DNA from 2 places in the Saccharophagus degradans 2-40 genome. Region 1 is predicted to be linked to the other one. Evidence: predicted binding sites of a transcription regulator. Region 1 holds the regulator's gene; the other holds the start of a gene.
The links. Region 1 encodes PhoB, which activates phosphate uptake and scavenging genes when phosphate is short. Its sites were predicted from a motif close to TGTCATAAANNTGTAACA; they were not measured.
Positions count from the first base shown of each region.

Region 2: the regulator PhoB is predicted to act here: its motif matches at 6,377-6,394, upstream of SDE_RS19335 (spondin domain-containing protein).

Region 1 is NC_007912.1:4,832,184-4,840,356, reverse strand. It holds gene SDE_RS20060 (YHS domain-containing (seleno)protein) at 1-299, shown strand, start outside; gene phoR (phosphate regulon sensor histidine kinase PhoR) at 313-1,617, opposite strand; gene phoB (phosphate regulon transcriptional regulator PhoB) at 1,653-2,357, opposite strand; gene ubiA (4-hydroxybenzoate octaprenyltransferase) at 2,476-3,375, opposite strand; gene SDE_RS20040 (HU family DNA-binding protein) at 3,511-3,786, shown strand; gene SDE_RS20035 (dicarboxylate/amino acid:cation symporter) at 3,942-5,219, shown strand; gene SDE_RS22245 (sugar efflux transporter) at 5,390-6,553, opposite strand; gene SDE_RS20020 (TonB-dependent receptor plug domain-containing protein) at 6,758-8,173, shown strand, end outside.
Region 2 is NC_007912.1:4,680,007-4,688,179, forward strand. It holds gene SDE_RS19300 (FKBP-type peptidyl-prolyl cis-trans isomerase) at 1-341, opposite strand, end outside; gene gmk (guanylate kinase) at 525-1,142, shown strand; gene rpoZ (DNA-directed RNA polymerase subunit omega) at 1,207-1,479, shown strand; gene SDE_RS19315 (RelA/SpoT family protein) at 1,503-3,611, shown strand; gene SDE_RS19320 (RidA family protein) at 3,648-4,031, shown strand; gene nhaA (Na+/H+ antiporter NhaA) at 4,106-5,299, opposite strand; gene SDE_RS21620 (prolyl hydroxylase family protein) at 5,446-6,255, opposite strand; gene SDE_RS19335 (spondin domain-containing protein) at 6,464-7,165, shown strand; gene SDE_RS19340 (spondin domain-containing protein) at 7,181-7,915, shown strand; gene SDE_RS19345 (response regulator transcription factor) at 8,070-8,173, shown strand, end outside.

The DNA of each region.
Region 1 (8,173 bases):
ATAATTGGAATGGCGCAACGTGGAAATTCGCCAATGCAAAGAATTTGGCATTGTTTACATTAAACCCAGAAAATTACGCGCCACAATATGGAGGCTATTGTTCATTTGCCGTGGCCCACGGTTACGTGACCAGTATTCGCCCAGATAGCTGGAAGATTGTAAATGGTAAGTTGTACCTTAATTACAGCCGTTTTTCGTTTAAGCGCTGGGAAAAAGATATGAACAAAAAAATAGCCGAAGCCGATGCAAACTGGCCGGCTGTGCTTACCGTGTGTGAAGAGCGCGGCAATTGTAAGTAATTGCCGCGTTTATTTATTTTGCGCGCTTAATTAAACGAGCTTTGGGGAAGTGGCAGCTAAAGGTGCTGCCTTTGCCCACTTTACTGCTAATGCGCAATTGGGCATCGTGGCGCAACAGCACGTGTTTAACAATGGCTAAGCCAAGGCCTGTGCCGCCCATGGTGGTGGCGCGGCCGCCGTCTACGCGGTAAAAACGTTCGGTTAGGCGCGGTAGGTGTTTGGGGTCTATGCCCACGCCAGTATCACTTACGCTAATAACTACATCGTGCTCGTTGGCGGTGTATTGCACTTCAATTTTGCAGCCGTCGGGCGAGTACTTCATAGCGTTAAACACAAGGTTAGAGACGGCGCTGCGAAGCTCTTTCTCGTTGCCGCGCAATACCAAATTATCGTCGCCTTTATGAATAAGCGTGTGCGTGCTTTCGCCATTTAATGCTTGGGCATCGCTCATTATGGTTTGAATAAGTGGCCCTATGTCGACGGCTTCCTGCCGTATTTCACGCTCATCGGTTTCTAGCTTGGTTAGGGTAATTAGGTCGTTGATAAGCGCGGTCATGCGCTGACATTGGCCCTGCATGGCGGTTAGAGCGCGTGCCCACGCGGGCGGTATGCTGGGCGCATCGGACAGTGTTTCGATGTAGCCACGCACCACTGTAAGGGGTGTACGCAACTCGTGGGATACGTTGGCCACAAAGTCTTTGCGCATTTGTTCGAGTTTATAAACGCGCGTTACGTCGCGCAGCACCACAAGGCGTTCACCTTGGCCAAAGGGGTGTATTTGAAATTGCAGGTGTTGGTCTGGGTGGCGGATGCCTTCTAGCTCAAGTGGGTCGCCGTATTTGCCGTTTTCGAAGTATTTTACGAAACGCGGGTGGCGAATAATGTTGGTTAATTTGTGGCCGTGATCTACATCGCGCAGGTCGAACATTTGCTTGGCGGCTTCGTTCCACCATTCAATATTACCAAGCGAATCTAGTAGCACCACGCCGTCGGTTAGTGCCGAGGTCATATCTTGTACTCGGCTAACCACCGCTTGTAAACGCAGCTTTTCTTTTTGGTAGCGTTTGCGCAGCAGCACTACGTCTTCGGCTATTTCACCAAAAATGCCATATAGCTCGTTGCGCGGGTTGGTTTTGCGGCGTGCTGCAATTATCCAAGCTTCTAAGCGGGTGATGTTGTAAAACAACCAGCACACGTACAGCAGCAGTGCTAAGCACATTACTGCCAAAAAATAGCCTACTGCTACGCCAACTATGGCTGCGGCTGCCATAGACAGTACAAACCAGCGCAGCTCTACGGCAAAACCTCTGCGTATCATAAAAGCACTTAATGTGAGTCGAACATCAGTTGATGTTAGGCCTTTAGAGCGACCTTATTAGAAAAGCGGTAACCCGCACCACGCACAGTTTGAATAAAACGGTCGTGGCCTTCAAGGGATAATGCTTTGCGCAAGCGTCTAATGTGAACATCTACCGTGCGTTCTTCTACATACACATTGCCGCCCCACACGTGGTCGAGCAATTGGTTGCGGGTGTAAACGCGTTCTTGGTGGGTAAGAAAGAATTCTAGTAGGCGGTATTCTGTAGGGCCCATTTGCACAGGCATATCGCTAATGGTTACGCGGTGGCTTATAGGGTCTAGGCACAGGCCTTCTACTTGAATAGGCTCGCTAATGCCCATTGAGTCGGTGCGACGCAATACGGCCTTTAGGCGCGCTACTAGCTCACGTGGTGAGAAGGGCTTGGTGATGTAATCGTCGGCACCCACCTCTAAGCCTTGTACTTTATTATCCTCTTCGCCTTTGGCGGTAAGCATAATAATAGGAATTTCACTGGTAACTTCGTCGCGCTTAAGGCGGCGGGCCAATTCAATACCGCTTGTGCCTGGCAGCATCCAGTCTAATAAAATGAGGTCGGGTTTTTTATCGACAATTAAGCTGTGTGCTTGTTGTGCGTCCCCGGCTTCCAATACCGCATATTCTGCCATTTCCAGTGCAACACGTAACATGTCGCGAATTGGCGGCTCGTCATCAACTACTAAAATCGTCTTTTCAATCATTACAGCTAACCTGACTCTCGTCTGTACAAAGTACGGAATGTAGGTTGATTATTTAAAGGTTTTGTTTCCGTTTTATGACAAATAGCACACCACAGCACTTATTTCATTATTTTGGTGTTTAGTTTGTTATGAGCTTGTCCACCAAAATGCCGAGAAAAACCACTAAACCTACCCAATTGTTATGCAAAAATGCACGAAAACACGCGTTCGGTTCGCGGTTGCGAATTAAATATTGTTGATAGGCAAAAAGACCACCTGCAACCAATAAAGACACCTTAAAGCTAAAGCCTAGCCCAAAGCGCTCCCCTGCCATGGCCATAGCCACCAGTGCCATTAGCTGCAAACAGGCGGTTATGATGCGATCTTGATCGCCAAATAGGATAGCGGTGGACTTCACCCCAATTTTTAAATCGTCTTCTCTGTCTGCCATTGCGTAGAAGGTGTCGTAGGCCACTGTCCACAGTACAACAGCGGTATATAGCACCCAAATGGCTTCGGGTAGCTGGTTGGTTTGTGCGGCGAAGGCCATAGGAATAGACCACGCAAAAGCGGCACCCAACACTATTTGTGGCAACTGGGTGTAGCGTTTCATAAAGGGGTAGCAAAAGGCTAGTAGCGCCCCGCCGAACGAAAGCTTTATGGTAAGTGGGTTGGTAAATAGCACCAAAATAAACGCAATAACCAGCAATGCCACAAAAAATAGCACCGCTTGTTTGGGGGTTATTAACCCAGTAACTAGGGGGCGGTTTGCTGTGCGACGCACATGGCCGTCTATCTTGCGGTCGGCAAAATCGTTAATTACACAGCCTGCAGACCGCATAAGCACTACACCCAGCACAAAAATAACCAACACATCCCAATCGGGCAAACCATCTGCGGCTATCCACAGGCTCCACAGTGTAGGCCAGAGCACTAAATAAATACCTATGGGCCTATCTAAGCGCATAAGTTTTGCATAAGCCACAAGGGTAGCTTTAAGTGGTTTGGATGGCCGAGTGGATTTGCGGGTTGCGGTCATAATTTACTTTTCGTCATCTACAATTAGAGCGTGTAGTGTAACCTGACAAGCATAGGTTGCGCAGCGAGTGAACTTAACGGTTTGGCCAATAATAGCTGTGTTGTATGTGTATTTTTATTTAAAAGGAATCTACTAGTGCGTAAATCTGATCTTGTTGAAGCCGTGGCCAATGCCGCAGACCTTTCACCTAGGCAAGCCGACGATGCGGTTTCGGCCATTTTTGACCATATTACCAACGCGTTAGCGCGCAAAGATTCGGTTAACTTGGTAGGCTTCGGTTCGTTTATTACCCGCGAGCGCGCCGCGCGCCAAGGTCGCAATCCGCAAACGGGGGCTGCTATCAATATTGCAGCCAGTGTGCTGCCAGCCTTTAAACCGGGTAAAAAGTTAAAAGATGCGCTAGTGGATTAATACTGGCACATGCACCTACCGCATTTGCAGCTGTGGTAATGGCTGTGGTAAAACCTAGCTGCAATATCCACCTTCGGAATAAGTTCGAGCAAAGAGTCCGCGCGAATAAATCGCACGTCTTTATTGTTAGCTCGTTACCATAATAAGGCGCCCCTATGTTAAAGCTAAAACTTCACTGGCAAATTCTTATCGCTATTGCAGCCGCATTTTTGGTGGGGGGCGTAGTCAATTTTGCTGGCGATGCCACCTGGGCAAAGGCCATTGTGAATGCCGGTGAATTTATAGGCACATTTTTTCTTAACGCGTTAAAAATGATTATTGTGCCGCTGGTACTGTCGTCCATTATTTGCGGCGTAGCGGGCATGGGTAAAGGGGCAGATCTAGGGCGCTTGGGCGCAAAGGCATTAAGCTTTTATGCGCTTAGCAGCACCATAGCCATTTTGGTTGGCTTGCTGGTGGTAAACGTGATGACGCCGGGTGAAATTAACGGTGAGCCGGCGCGCGATCAATTAAACCTTAGCTCTACCGAGCAAGTAGACCAGCAGTTAGCCAAAGTAGAAGGGCGCGGTTTGGGTGATGTAGCTGCCGTATTTTTGCGCATGGTACCGCCCAATTTGGTCGAGGCGGCTGCCGAAGGGCAAATGCTGGGGCTAATTACTTTTGGTTTGTTGTTCGGCTTTTTTATGGTGCGCGTGGCACCGGCGGCCAGCGAGACGTTAATGAATTTTTGGACCGGCGTTTCTGAGGTGATGATGAAAATCACCATGCTGGTAATGAAATTTGCCCCGCTGGGGGTGTTTGGCTTGGTTACGGTTACTATTGCTGGTACCGGGTTGGAAATTTTGGCCAACTTGGCAGTGTTCTTTTTTACCGTCACCTTTGCACTTGCCATACACGTACTGGTTGTTATGCCGCTGTTACTGCGTTATTTGGGAGGAGTGAAAAACCCTTACCGCCAAATTGCGTTTATGGCGCCGGCCCTGCTTACTGCTTTTTCGACTGCATCGTCTTCGGGCACGCTGCCATTAACAATGGATTGTGTAGAGAAAAACGCTGGGGTATCTAAGCGCACCAGCTCGTTTGTTTTACCCTTGGGCGCAACCATTAACATGGACGGCACCGCATTGTATGAGTGTGTGGCAGCCATGTTTATTGCACAGGCGTACGGTTTAGATTTAACCATTGGTGTGCAATTTACCATTGTGCTTATTGCGCTGCTCACCTCTATTGGCGTTGCCGGCATACCCTCTGCAAGCCTTATGGCTATTACGGTTATTCTTACCGCTGTAGGCTTACCCTTAGAGGGCATTGGCTTACTACTGGTTACCGATAGAATTCTGGATATGATGCGCACCGCCGTAAACGTATTTAGCGACAGCTGCTGCGCAACAATTATAGCCAGAACCGAAGGCGAAAAAACTAACTTCGAATAAACCAGTTCCAGTGCGGAGTTGTAAAGAAAAAACCAAAAGGCTTGACGGAAAATCGCCAAGCCTGTTTCATTCCCTGTTCCCTGTTCCCTGTTCCCTGTTCCCTGTTCCCTGTTCCCTGTTCCCTGTTCCCTGTTCCCTGTTCCCTGTTCCCTGTTCCCTGTTCCTGTAAGCTATCTCTTATCCAATAACGATAGCGTCACCACCGCGCAAGCCGCAATGGCAATCATAATCAAAAAGATATGCCGGTAGCCTAAGGCTTCGGCAAATACTGCAATAACCAAACTGCCCAGTAAGTTACCTATATTATTGGCGTTCAAGTACAGTGCCGATGCCGCGCCCGCTTTGCCGGGCATCATATCTTGAAACCACGTCATACCTAGCCCGGCCACAAACCCAATAAACACCGCGTTTAGTAGCTGTAGTACGAATAACTGCCATAGGGCTGTGGCATTCCAAATGCCTAGGTAAAGTGCCGCTGCGCACAGGCCGCCTATGCGTATAAGCGCAATAAGTGGGTAGCGCGTGCCTAGCCAGCCGCCAAAAATCATAATAGGTATTTCTAGCGCGGCAGCGGTACCCATAATCCAGCCAGCGTAGCTACTGTCTAAACCTAGGTGCTCTGGTAAATACAGGGGGAGCGCAATCAAGTAGGTTTGGTTGCAGGCATATAAAAACGCGAAGGCAATTATCGCTATTACTACTTGTTGCTTGTGACTGGCTGGGATGGGCGCCAAGGCGCTGGTATCAAATTTTTCTGCCTTGGGCAGCGCCAGCCAAGCAAGAAGCCCGGCGGCAATATAGGCAATGGCCACGTAGGTGTAATGCCTTTGAATACCCAAATAGTTGTACAGCGCAAACCCGATGGGCGGCCCAGATACCCAGGCAACAGCGATACCTGCGCGCACAATAGAGTTAAACAGCGTGTTTTGGCCAAGGGTTAAACGCTGGTCGGCAAATTCGCGGGCGTGGGCAAACATTTGCGAGGTAAACGCAAACGAGAGGCTAAACAGGGTGGAGCCCAACCCTAGCAGCACCCAATAATTACTAGAAAATGCAAACACCAAACACGACGCCGCGCCAAATAGCATACCGGCCATTATTAGAGGGCGGCGGTCGTTAACTTTATCGGACCAAGTGGCCAGCATGTGAGAGAACACAATACTGCTCGCAGCCATAGCTACAAAAAATACTCCCACCAAAAACGGACGTACGCCCAGCCCCTTGGCCACTAATACACTCAAGGTGGGCATCACTAGCGCGAATAATAGGCCTACAACAAACGACATAAAGTAGCAGGTAAACGCGGGGCCGGAATATAAAGTAAGGCGCTTCAAAGTTGGGTCCTGAATGAATGTTGATATTTACGTAGGGCGCGCATTGTAACCGGTTTCTTGTCGTTAAATTGCGGCAAATCGTATCGATTTGGCATAAGCCAGAGTAATCCCAACAAAAAAAGCATAAGCAGAGGCTGCACTGCGCCTGCGGAGTATAAATAGCCGACTATACTCAAAGGGATATTGGAATATTGAGTTGGAGCCATGAAAAAAACTTTTCACACAGCCACACTGTGTGCAGCCTCGTTTTTGATTCTACCTACAGGTACGTATGCCGAAGGGCAAACCGCCGCTGACCTAATAGAAATGGGTATTGAGCAGTTAGTAGATATGGAAATAGAGGTGGAATCTGCGGGTAAAAACCGCGCAAAAGGGTTAGATGTACCCTATGCCGCCTTTGTTATTAGTGCCGAAGATATCCGCTTATCGGGTGCGCGCAATATTCCCGAGGCATTACGCATGGCGCCCGGTGTGACTGCCGATCAGGTGGGGGCACACGAATGGTCGGTGAGTATTCGCGGGGCCGGCGGCCAATTCTCCCGCTTTGTGCTGGTAATGGTTAACGGTAAAAGCCTGTATAACTCCGTATTCAGTGGCGTTAATTGGAACGAGCTTAACTACAACTTAGCCGATATAAAACAAATTGAAGTTATTCGCGGCCCTAATGCTGCTGCTTGGGGCGCTAATGCCGTAAACGGCATAATAAATATTATTACCTACTCTGCTGGCGAAAAGCCCAGCACCAATGTTGAAGTGTGGGCGGGCGAGCACCACCGACAGGGGGTAAATCTACGTCAATCGGGCAAATTAAATAACGATTGGGATTACGCCGTTAGCGGTCATTTTGGGGTGATTGCCGGTTTAGAAAATGCCGAATTCGACCTGCAAGAAAAGGATGGTCGCGATTGGCGGGTATCAACTCAAGTACAGCGCAACGATGATAAAAGTAATTTACAAATTTATGTTGAAGCTTTTGGTGGTGATATAGGCCCAATATGGTCCAATATATTTACCGACCCAGTTCGTAGAGAATATATTCTTAAAAGTGAAGAGTTAATTGGTGGCTCTATCCAAGTGAATTATCAGCGCGCATTGGATGAAAATTGGCGCTGGAATGTGCGCACCGCTTTAGATCAAACCGATCGACAAAGTAATTTTTATTATTGGGATTCAAGAAACCTGCAGGCGGATTTAGAGCTTAGTGGCACGGTGGGAATACACGCGTTAAGTATGGGGGTGAATAGCCGCTTTAGTTACTCTTCAATTAATTTGTCGTCGTTTAATCAAGTAGATTATTTTATAAATTTTATAGACGAAAATGAAAATATTGCCTCTTATGGTGCGTTTTTAAGCGATACCATATCCCTAAGTGATAAGTGGCAGGCTACCTTATCTGCTCGTGTAGATGAAAACCAAATAAGTGGTACCAGCCTACAGCCATCAATGCGTTTGATGTGGCTGGTAAGCGATTCGCAGCGTATTTGGGCGGCGGCCTCACGGGCGGCTTCTACCCCTTCCCGTGCGCTAACCGATGCGAAAAACGCCCCCTATGAAATCATTCCTGCCAATACACTTGGTAACCCCTTGCCCATTGTTATTGTTATTAGCGATATGCGGGGG
Region 2 (8,173 bases), 150 kb from region 1:
GCCAACTCTGGAGGCACTGCAAACTCATAGCGCCCACCTACCTGCGCTAGCTGTAACCCCTCTTGAATACCAAGTATAGCTTCCTTCAGCGCAAAGTGATCTGGCATACCAGCTTGATAGGTATCAGCTATTACTTTGCCATCTGCCGTTAGTATGCGCTGATTAACGACCACTGTATCGGTAATTTGCGGCTGCAGACCATCGCCTTTTTCCAGTTCGCGCATATATAAGCCCGACGGTAGTGCCACTACCCCAGGTTTACGCGCATATTTTTCTAAAAAGCCCTCGCTGGCTTTTCTATTTTGCCCCGAAGAGCCTTTGTTTAATTTTTTACCTTTCATGGGCGCCTAGTTTTAATTTCGTGCATATAAAAGAGTTAGCTCACCATAATAAACCACCCCGCCAGTATTTAAGCCCAATAAATTGATGAGTTTTTACGGCTGCAAATAACCTTAGGGTCTAAAATGGTTTATGATGTGTATTCCGCTTTCGCGATTTTAAAACACGCTAACACGAGCCGAGCAATGACACCTACTGGCACCCTTTACACCGTCTCTGCACCCTCTGGCGCAGGCAAAACCAGCTTGGTTTCTGCACTAATTGATACCACTAGCAACATCATGGTCTCTGTTTCACACACCACACGCGCCAAGCGCCCTGGTGAGCAAGAAGGGGTGAACTACCATTTTGTTAGCCACGAGCAGTTTGCCACTATGGTGGAAAACAACGCATTTTTAGAGCACGCGCAGGTGTTTACTAATTTTTACGGCACCTCTAAGCAATGGGTAGAAGACACCCTAGCCAAAGGCATAGATGTTATTCTAGAAATAGACTGGCAAGGCGCGCAGCAGGTACGCAAACTCATACCTGCTGCAAAAAGCGTTTTTATTTTACCGCCTTCGCGCGAATGCTTACGCGAGCGCTTAACGGGCCGCGGGCAAGACGACGAGAGCGTGATAGACGCCCGCATGGCAGAAGCCAAAAGCGAAATATCTCACTATGTAGAAGCGCAATATTTAATAGTGAACGACGACTTTGACACTGCTTTGACCGAATTTCGATCGATAGTCGTTGCAAACCGTCTAGCCCTTGAAAAACAACAGGACAAGCACCAAAGTTTACTAGAGAGCCTATTGTCCTAGTTGCACATTTTGCGTACACTGCGCAACCCATTTTTACTATGCAACATCTCACTGGATTACCAAAATGGCACGAATTACTGTAGAAGATTGTTTAGATTACGTTGATAACCGCTTTGAATTAGTGATTGTAGGCAGCAAACGTGCTCGCCAAATTGCTACTCAAGGTAAAGAGCCACTAGTAGCGCCAGAGAACGATAAACCAACCGTTATCGCTTTGCGCGAAATTGAATTGGGCTTAATCGACGATGCGTTCCTAGCTGCAACTGACGCAGAACCCGTAGAACACTTCGCAGAGCCATCTGAAGAGAACGCGGATAACCTTTACCCCGAAGCCTAATATTAAAGGAGGCCAGTTACACTTTGCTCACCATTGATTCGCTGAGTCATAGACTGTCCTCCTATCTGGAACCCACCCAGATTAACCGGGTTAAGCGCGCGTACTACTACGCAGAGCAAGCCCACACAGGCCAGTATCGCCGCAGTGGCGAACCCTATATTACCCATCCTCTTGCGGTAGCTAATATTCTTGCGTCTGTGCATATGGATCATCAAAGCTTGATGGCCGCCATGCTGCACGATGTAATTGAAGATACCGGTATAGGCAAACAAGCTATTGCCGATCAATTTGGCTCCACCGTTGCCGATATAGTCGACGGCGTAAGTAAACTAGCCAAAATCGAATACGAAACCCAAGCGGAAAAGCAGGCCAAAAACTTCCAAAAAATGGCCCTTGCTATGGCGCAGGATTTGCGCGTAATTGTTGTGAAGTTATCCGACCGATTACACAACATGCGCACCTTAGGTGCCCTCCCCCCCGAAAAAAAGCGCCGCATAGCCAAAGAAACCTTAGAAATTTATGCCCCCATTGCCCACCGTTTGGGCATGAACGACTGGCGTATAGAGTTTGAAGACCGCGGCTTTGCGGCCATGCACCCGCTGCGCGCGTCTCGCCTACAGGCATCCCTTAGCGAAGTGCGCGGTAACCGCAAAGCGTTAGTAGAAAAAATTCAATCGGGCATAGAAACAAGACTACAGCGCGAGAATATCGACGGCTTGGTTATTGGCCGCGAAAAGCACCTGTACAGCATTTACAACAAAATGCGCAGCAAACATAAATCTTTCAAAGAGATTATGGATGTATACGCATTTCGCATAATTGTGGAAGATATAGACACCTGCTACCGCGCACTCGGTGCTATCCACAACCTATACAAGCCTAAACCGGGCGAATTTAAAGATTACATCGCCATCCCCAAAGAGAATGGCTACCAGTCGCTACACACCATTGTAATTGGTGTGCGCGGCGTGCCCATCGAAGTGCAAATTCGCACCAAAGAGATGGATGAGCTATCTAGCCGTGGTGTAGCCGCCCACTGGCTGTATAAATCTAACGATGTTAATTCCGTGCACTCAGGTAGTTACGATCGCGCTAACCGCTGGATAAAACGCCTGCTAGAAATTCAAGAGCACACCAATAGTTCGGTTGAGTTCGTCGAAAACGTTAAAATCGATTTATTCCGCGATGAAGTGTATGTGTTTACCCCTAAAGGCGCGATTATAGAACTACCCGCCGGCGCAACACCCGTCGACTTCGCATTTGGCGTACACACGCAAGTGGGCAATACCTGTGTGGCCTGTCGTATTAACGATCGCCCCGCCCCGCTATCGCAAGTATTAGAAAGCGGCCAAAAAGTTAAAATTATTACCTCCGAGAATTCACAGCCCAACCCTAATTGGCTCAACTTTGTCGTAACCGCTAAAGCGCGCAGCGCCATTCGCCACTACCTCAAAAACCAACGCCATATGGAGTCGGTGGAGCTGGGCAAACGCATGCTAATGCGCGCGCTGGCAAACTTAGATATAAATTTAGAAGAACTAAACGAACAGCAACAAGGCTACTTGTGCGAGCAAACCCAAGTGGCAAGTATGGAAGAGCTGTACGAAAGCATTGGCTTTGGCAATAAAGCCGCCTACAGCGTGGCAAAAATATTACAGCCCGAATCCGACACCAGCAGCGATACCCTAGCGCCTATTACTATCGATTCTGCCGATAGCCTGCTTATTAGCTTTGCGCGCTGTTGCCGCCCCATACCGGGCGACCCTATCATCGGCCATATGAGTACCGGCAAGGGCATTGTGGTTCACCGCGATAGCTGTAAAAACGTCACCGACCTTGTAAGCAAGAAAGAGAATATTTCTACTATTAACTGGTCCGCACAGGTTGCCGGCGAGTTCTTAACAGAAATTAGGGTGGAAGTTAAATCTGAGCGCGGCATTATTGCCACACTGGCCACGCGCATAGCTCAAACCGGCACCAGCATTGAAGGCATACAAGTAGAAGAACGCGATGCCGAAAGCAGTGTTATTACGCTAGTCATTGCGGTTAATAACCGCATTCATCTCGCCAACGTTATGCGCTCTATTCGCACTATGCGATCTGTAGCTCGCGTTTCACGCGGCAAAAATTAATTTACTTAAAACACTTATATTTTTAGGGACACGACTATGCCCAATAAAGCTATTATTCATTCCGATAAAGCCCCAAAAGCCATTGGTACATACTCACAGGCAGTTAAAGTTAGCGACACCGTATACCTTTCTGGCCAAATTCCATTAATTCCAGAAACAATGGAAATGATCGAAGGCGATTTCGCTGCGCAAGCCACTCAAGTATTTAAAAACTTGCAAGCGGTGTGCGAAGCGGCAAACGGCTCACTTAAAAATATAGTTAAGTTAAATATTTATTTAACCGACTTGAGCAACTTCCCAATTGTTAACGAAGTGATGAGCCAGTTTTTTGAACAGCCTTACCCTGCTCGTGCAGCAATAGGCATTAGCGAGCTACCCAAGGGTGCGCTTGTTGAAGCAGACGGTATAGCGGTTATTTAATAGTTTGCTGTATACCTACTATTTACTGTGTGCCACATTGTTAGATTACGGCACACAGTAAAATTTTTAATTCATTAAGCCTTTTGCTTAGCACTTCTAAGCACAACAAAGCCTAATACAGCAGACACAAGCGAACCGAACACAATGCCTAAGCGCTCATCTATAACGCTGTTAATTCCACTCTCTTGAAACGCTAGCGAGCCAATAAATAAGCTCATAGTAAAACCAATACCACACAACACAGCCACACCGTACAAATGCACCCAGCGCATGCCTTTGGGTAATTTTAGCCAGCCAAACAATACACATACACCACAAAACAGAAACACGCCTAACTGCTTACCAAAAAACAAGCCGCTGGCAATACCTACTGGTACAGAGTGGGTAAAATCTTCTACCCCCATGCCTATAAAACGAATACCTGAGTTAGCGAAGGCAAAAATAGGCAGAATTAAAAACGCCACCGGCGCGTGTAATTCGTGCTCTAAAAATTTTAATGGCGAAGGTATTTTAATTTCTGGATGAGGGCGCGCGGCTGTCATTGGAATAAAAAACGCCAGTATTACACCGCCTAAAGTAGCGTGCACACCAGACTTTAACAGCGCCACCCACATAACCAAACCAATTAGCAGGTAGGCACGCAGAGTGGTTACGCCACTGCGATTGCAAATAAATAAAATCGCACAGCATATAGCCGCCACCACTAGAGCAAGCATAGAAATTTTCGATGTATAGAAAAACGCAATAATTAAAATTGCGCCTATATCGTCGAATACCGCAATGGATGTGAGAAATATTTTAACGGTTACCGGTACTCGGCTACCCAGCAACGCCAGCACACCCAGCGCAAAGGCAATATCGGTAGCGGCAGGTATTGCCCAGCCAGATAAGGCAAGAGGGTTATCTTTGTTTATCCACCAGTAAATTAACGCTGGCACAAGCATACCGCCTATAGCCCCCACAGCCGGCAGTGCAATTTTGCGCGGGTCGGAAAGCTCACCCTCGAGCAACTCGCGCTTTAACTCTAAACCCACCAATAAAAAGAACACCGCCATAAGGCCGTCGTTAGTCCATAACAACAATGGTTTTTCTAATGCAAAATCACCGAGGGAAATAATAAAGGGGGTATCGATAAGTAAATCGTAGTGCCCGTAAAAAGGGCTGTTTGCAAGCAGCATGGCCAGTGCAGCTGCAACAATCAGTAAAATACCGCCAGCAGTTTCTTGCTCAAAAAAACGTTTGATGGGGTGGGACTTACGAGTTTTCACGGTTCTCCTCATTAAGCAACTAAGTGTTAACCCTAGGCGGCCCTAGGCATGCACTACAGTGCATTTTTGCAAAAATAAACCAAAAGCATATGACAATTTATATTTAGGTCAGGGCTAAACCTATTGTTTCAAGCCTTATGCCTTTGTTACATCACTTTCCCATATTTTTTACGGGCTGGGGCCGCCGCTTTTTTAGTGCCCGCCCAATAATCGGCCTCTCTAAACCACAGGTTAACCGCCCACTTTTCGCCTTCTTCTACCGGCAACCCACCGTGCAAACTGTGCGGATGGCGATAGTTAGTACCGGGGTAACAATTATGGAATATAACCATGCGGCCTTTTTTAGCTTGCACTTCTAAATCTAGCTCAGGAAACCCTGTTCCCCCACCGGCGGGCACATCATTTAAATAAATTAAACACGTTACCAAGCGCTGGCCACCGCGCGCCATGCAGCGTTCGCCACGTTCGGTATTAAATTCCCAGGCATCAAAGTGAGATGAATATTCTTGGCTTACACCGTAATGGATAACCTGAAAAGACTCGGCATTTTGTAAACTAATACCTACTAGTTTACTTATTCGTTTTGCCAACGCATGGGTAACTTTGTTGTGATCGTGCGCTACCCAGCAGTTACTGCCCGTGCGGCCGGCGCTTTCAATGCCTTCTTTGCCAGAGCTCACCCTAGCGCGCTGCATTTTATCGCCAGCGGCTTTAATGATTTGAAACACTTCGGCTTGCGTTAAAAAATCTTCACAAATTGTAACCGAGGGGGTGTCGTTAACTTTAGTGCCCACGCCGTACTCTAGCGGGATGCTAAACGGCAACGCGTGGGCTTTAAGCGTTTCTTCTGATACCACCTCTACCGCTTTTTTGTTATCGCTAGCCGGTGCGGCGCTTTTATTACTACCTAATAAATTTTTAAACCCTGCGGCCAGTTTGCCAAAGCTGGAAGTCATCCTCGTTCTCCGTGTTCACCTAATACGTTGTTATTGTTGGGAATACTTACACAAATTACCCGTAAATACTTAACGACGCAATGATAGCTATCCCAGTGTAGCCCAACCGGCTCACGTTAAATGTGATAAAAACGTTATAACTTTGTGATAGGCGCATGACTTCCTTTATGTACAGTGGCCCCACTAACCCAAACACAAGGAGAAGATTATGCGTTTAACTCATATTGCTGCAGGCCTATGTATCGCCGCAGGCGCCGTTCAAACCCAAGCTGCTACCATTAGCGTTGAGATTACCAATGCTACCCACAGTATTCACTTTACCCCCATTTTGGCCGTTGCCCATACCGAGGCGAACCATCTGTTTCGCTTAGGCGAGGAAGCTTCCGATGGCTTGCAAATGATGGCCGAGGGCGGCTCGCTCGACGGCTTGCTAACCCTTGCAGACAGTATAGGTGCAGACACCGTAGCCAACCCGGCAGAAGGGTTATTGGCGCCAGGCGCAATGACCACAATTGCCAGCTGGGATACCGGCGATGCCGACCGCCTATCTATTGTGGCTATGCTGCTGCCTACAAATGACGGCTTTGTGGGGTTAGATTCATGGCAGATACCCAGCGAACCCGGCACCTACACCCTAACCCTTAATGGCTACGATGCTGGCACCGAAGCGAATGACGAACTGATAGTAGACGGTTCTGGCGCACCAGGCACCCCTGGCATCCCTGCTAACCCAAGCGGTAACAGCGGCACCATGGGCACAGGGGTAACTAGCGAAGAAAGCAACACCACGGTACATATTCACCGCGGCAATGTGGGCGACACCATGGTAGAAGGTGGCGCTAGCGATTTAGACTCCCGCGTTCACCGCTGGTTAAACCCCGTAGCCAAAGTGACCATTACTGTTCACTAATCAAGGAGGTTAACTATGCAATTCCCAGCACGAGCAAAACGCTCAACCCTTATCGCCATAGGTGGCTTAGCCCTTGGGCTAACAGCCTGCGGTGGCAGCGACAAGAAAACTATGGACCCAGAAATGATGCCCGAGCCAGTAATGGCCAGCTACGAGGTTACCATCACCAACGTCACCCACGGCCAGCCTTTATCGCCACCCGCTTTGTTTTTGCACACTTCGGATGTTAAAAGCTGGATGACCGGCAGTAGCGCGTCACAAGGCTTAGAGGTTTTAGCCGAATCGGGTAGTACTGCAGAGCTATTAGCTGCAACCAGCACAATTAACGCCGTTAGCGGGGATTCGGTAATCATACCCGGCGACCGTGCAACCTATACCCTTATGGCAGAGCTAGCTGCAGAGGGTGAAAACGACATTGAACTCACCGTTGTAAGCATGCTGGTGAACACAAACGACGCGTTTACCGGTGTGCAAAATTGGCATGTGGGCGAAATGGAAGTAATGGATGAAATGAAAGCGCTCGCCCCCGTATACGACGCCGGCACAGAAGCCAATGTAGAAACCCAAGCGACCATTCCCGGCCCTGCCGCGGGTGGCGAAGGCTACAACATGGAACGCATGGATACCGATAAGGTAAGCATGCACCCAGGCGTAGTAACCCAAGCAGACGGCTATGCCGAGTCCGCGCTTACACAAGCCCATAAGTTTGATAATGGCGCCATGGTAGTAGTGGTTAAACGCGTACAATAACGTTTAGTGCAACAACTGCCCTGTGAATAGCGGGGCAGTTTATTATTAGCCAAGCCTACAGATTGCAGTTAACGGCTGCAGAAAAAGTCACTGGGCAAAACGTGATACATTATAGCTATTAAATAGCCATTAAAATTATTAGGCCCGCGAAACAATGCAGAAGCGTATTTTGCTAATAGAAGATCACCAAGACATCAACGCATTAATTGCGATGAACTTGGAAGTATTAGATTACCACGTCACCCGCTGCAGCGACGG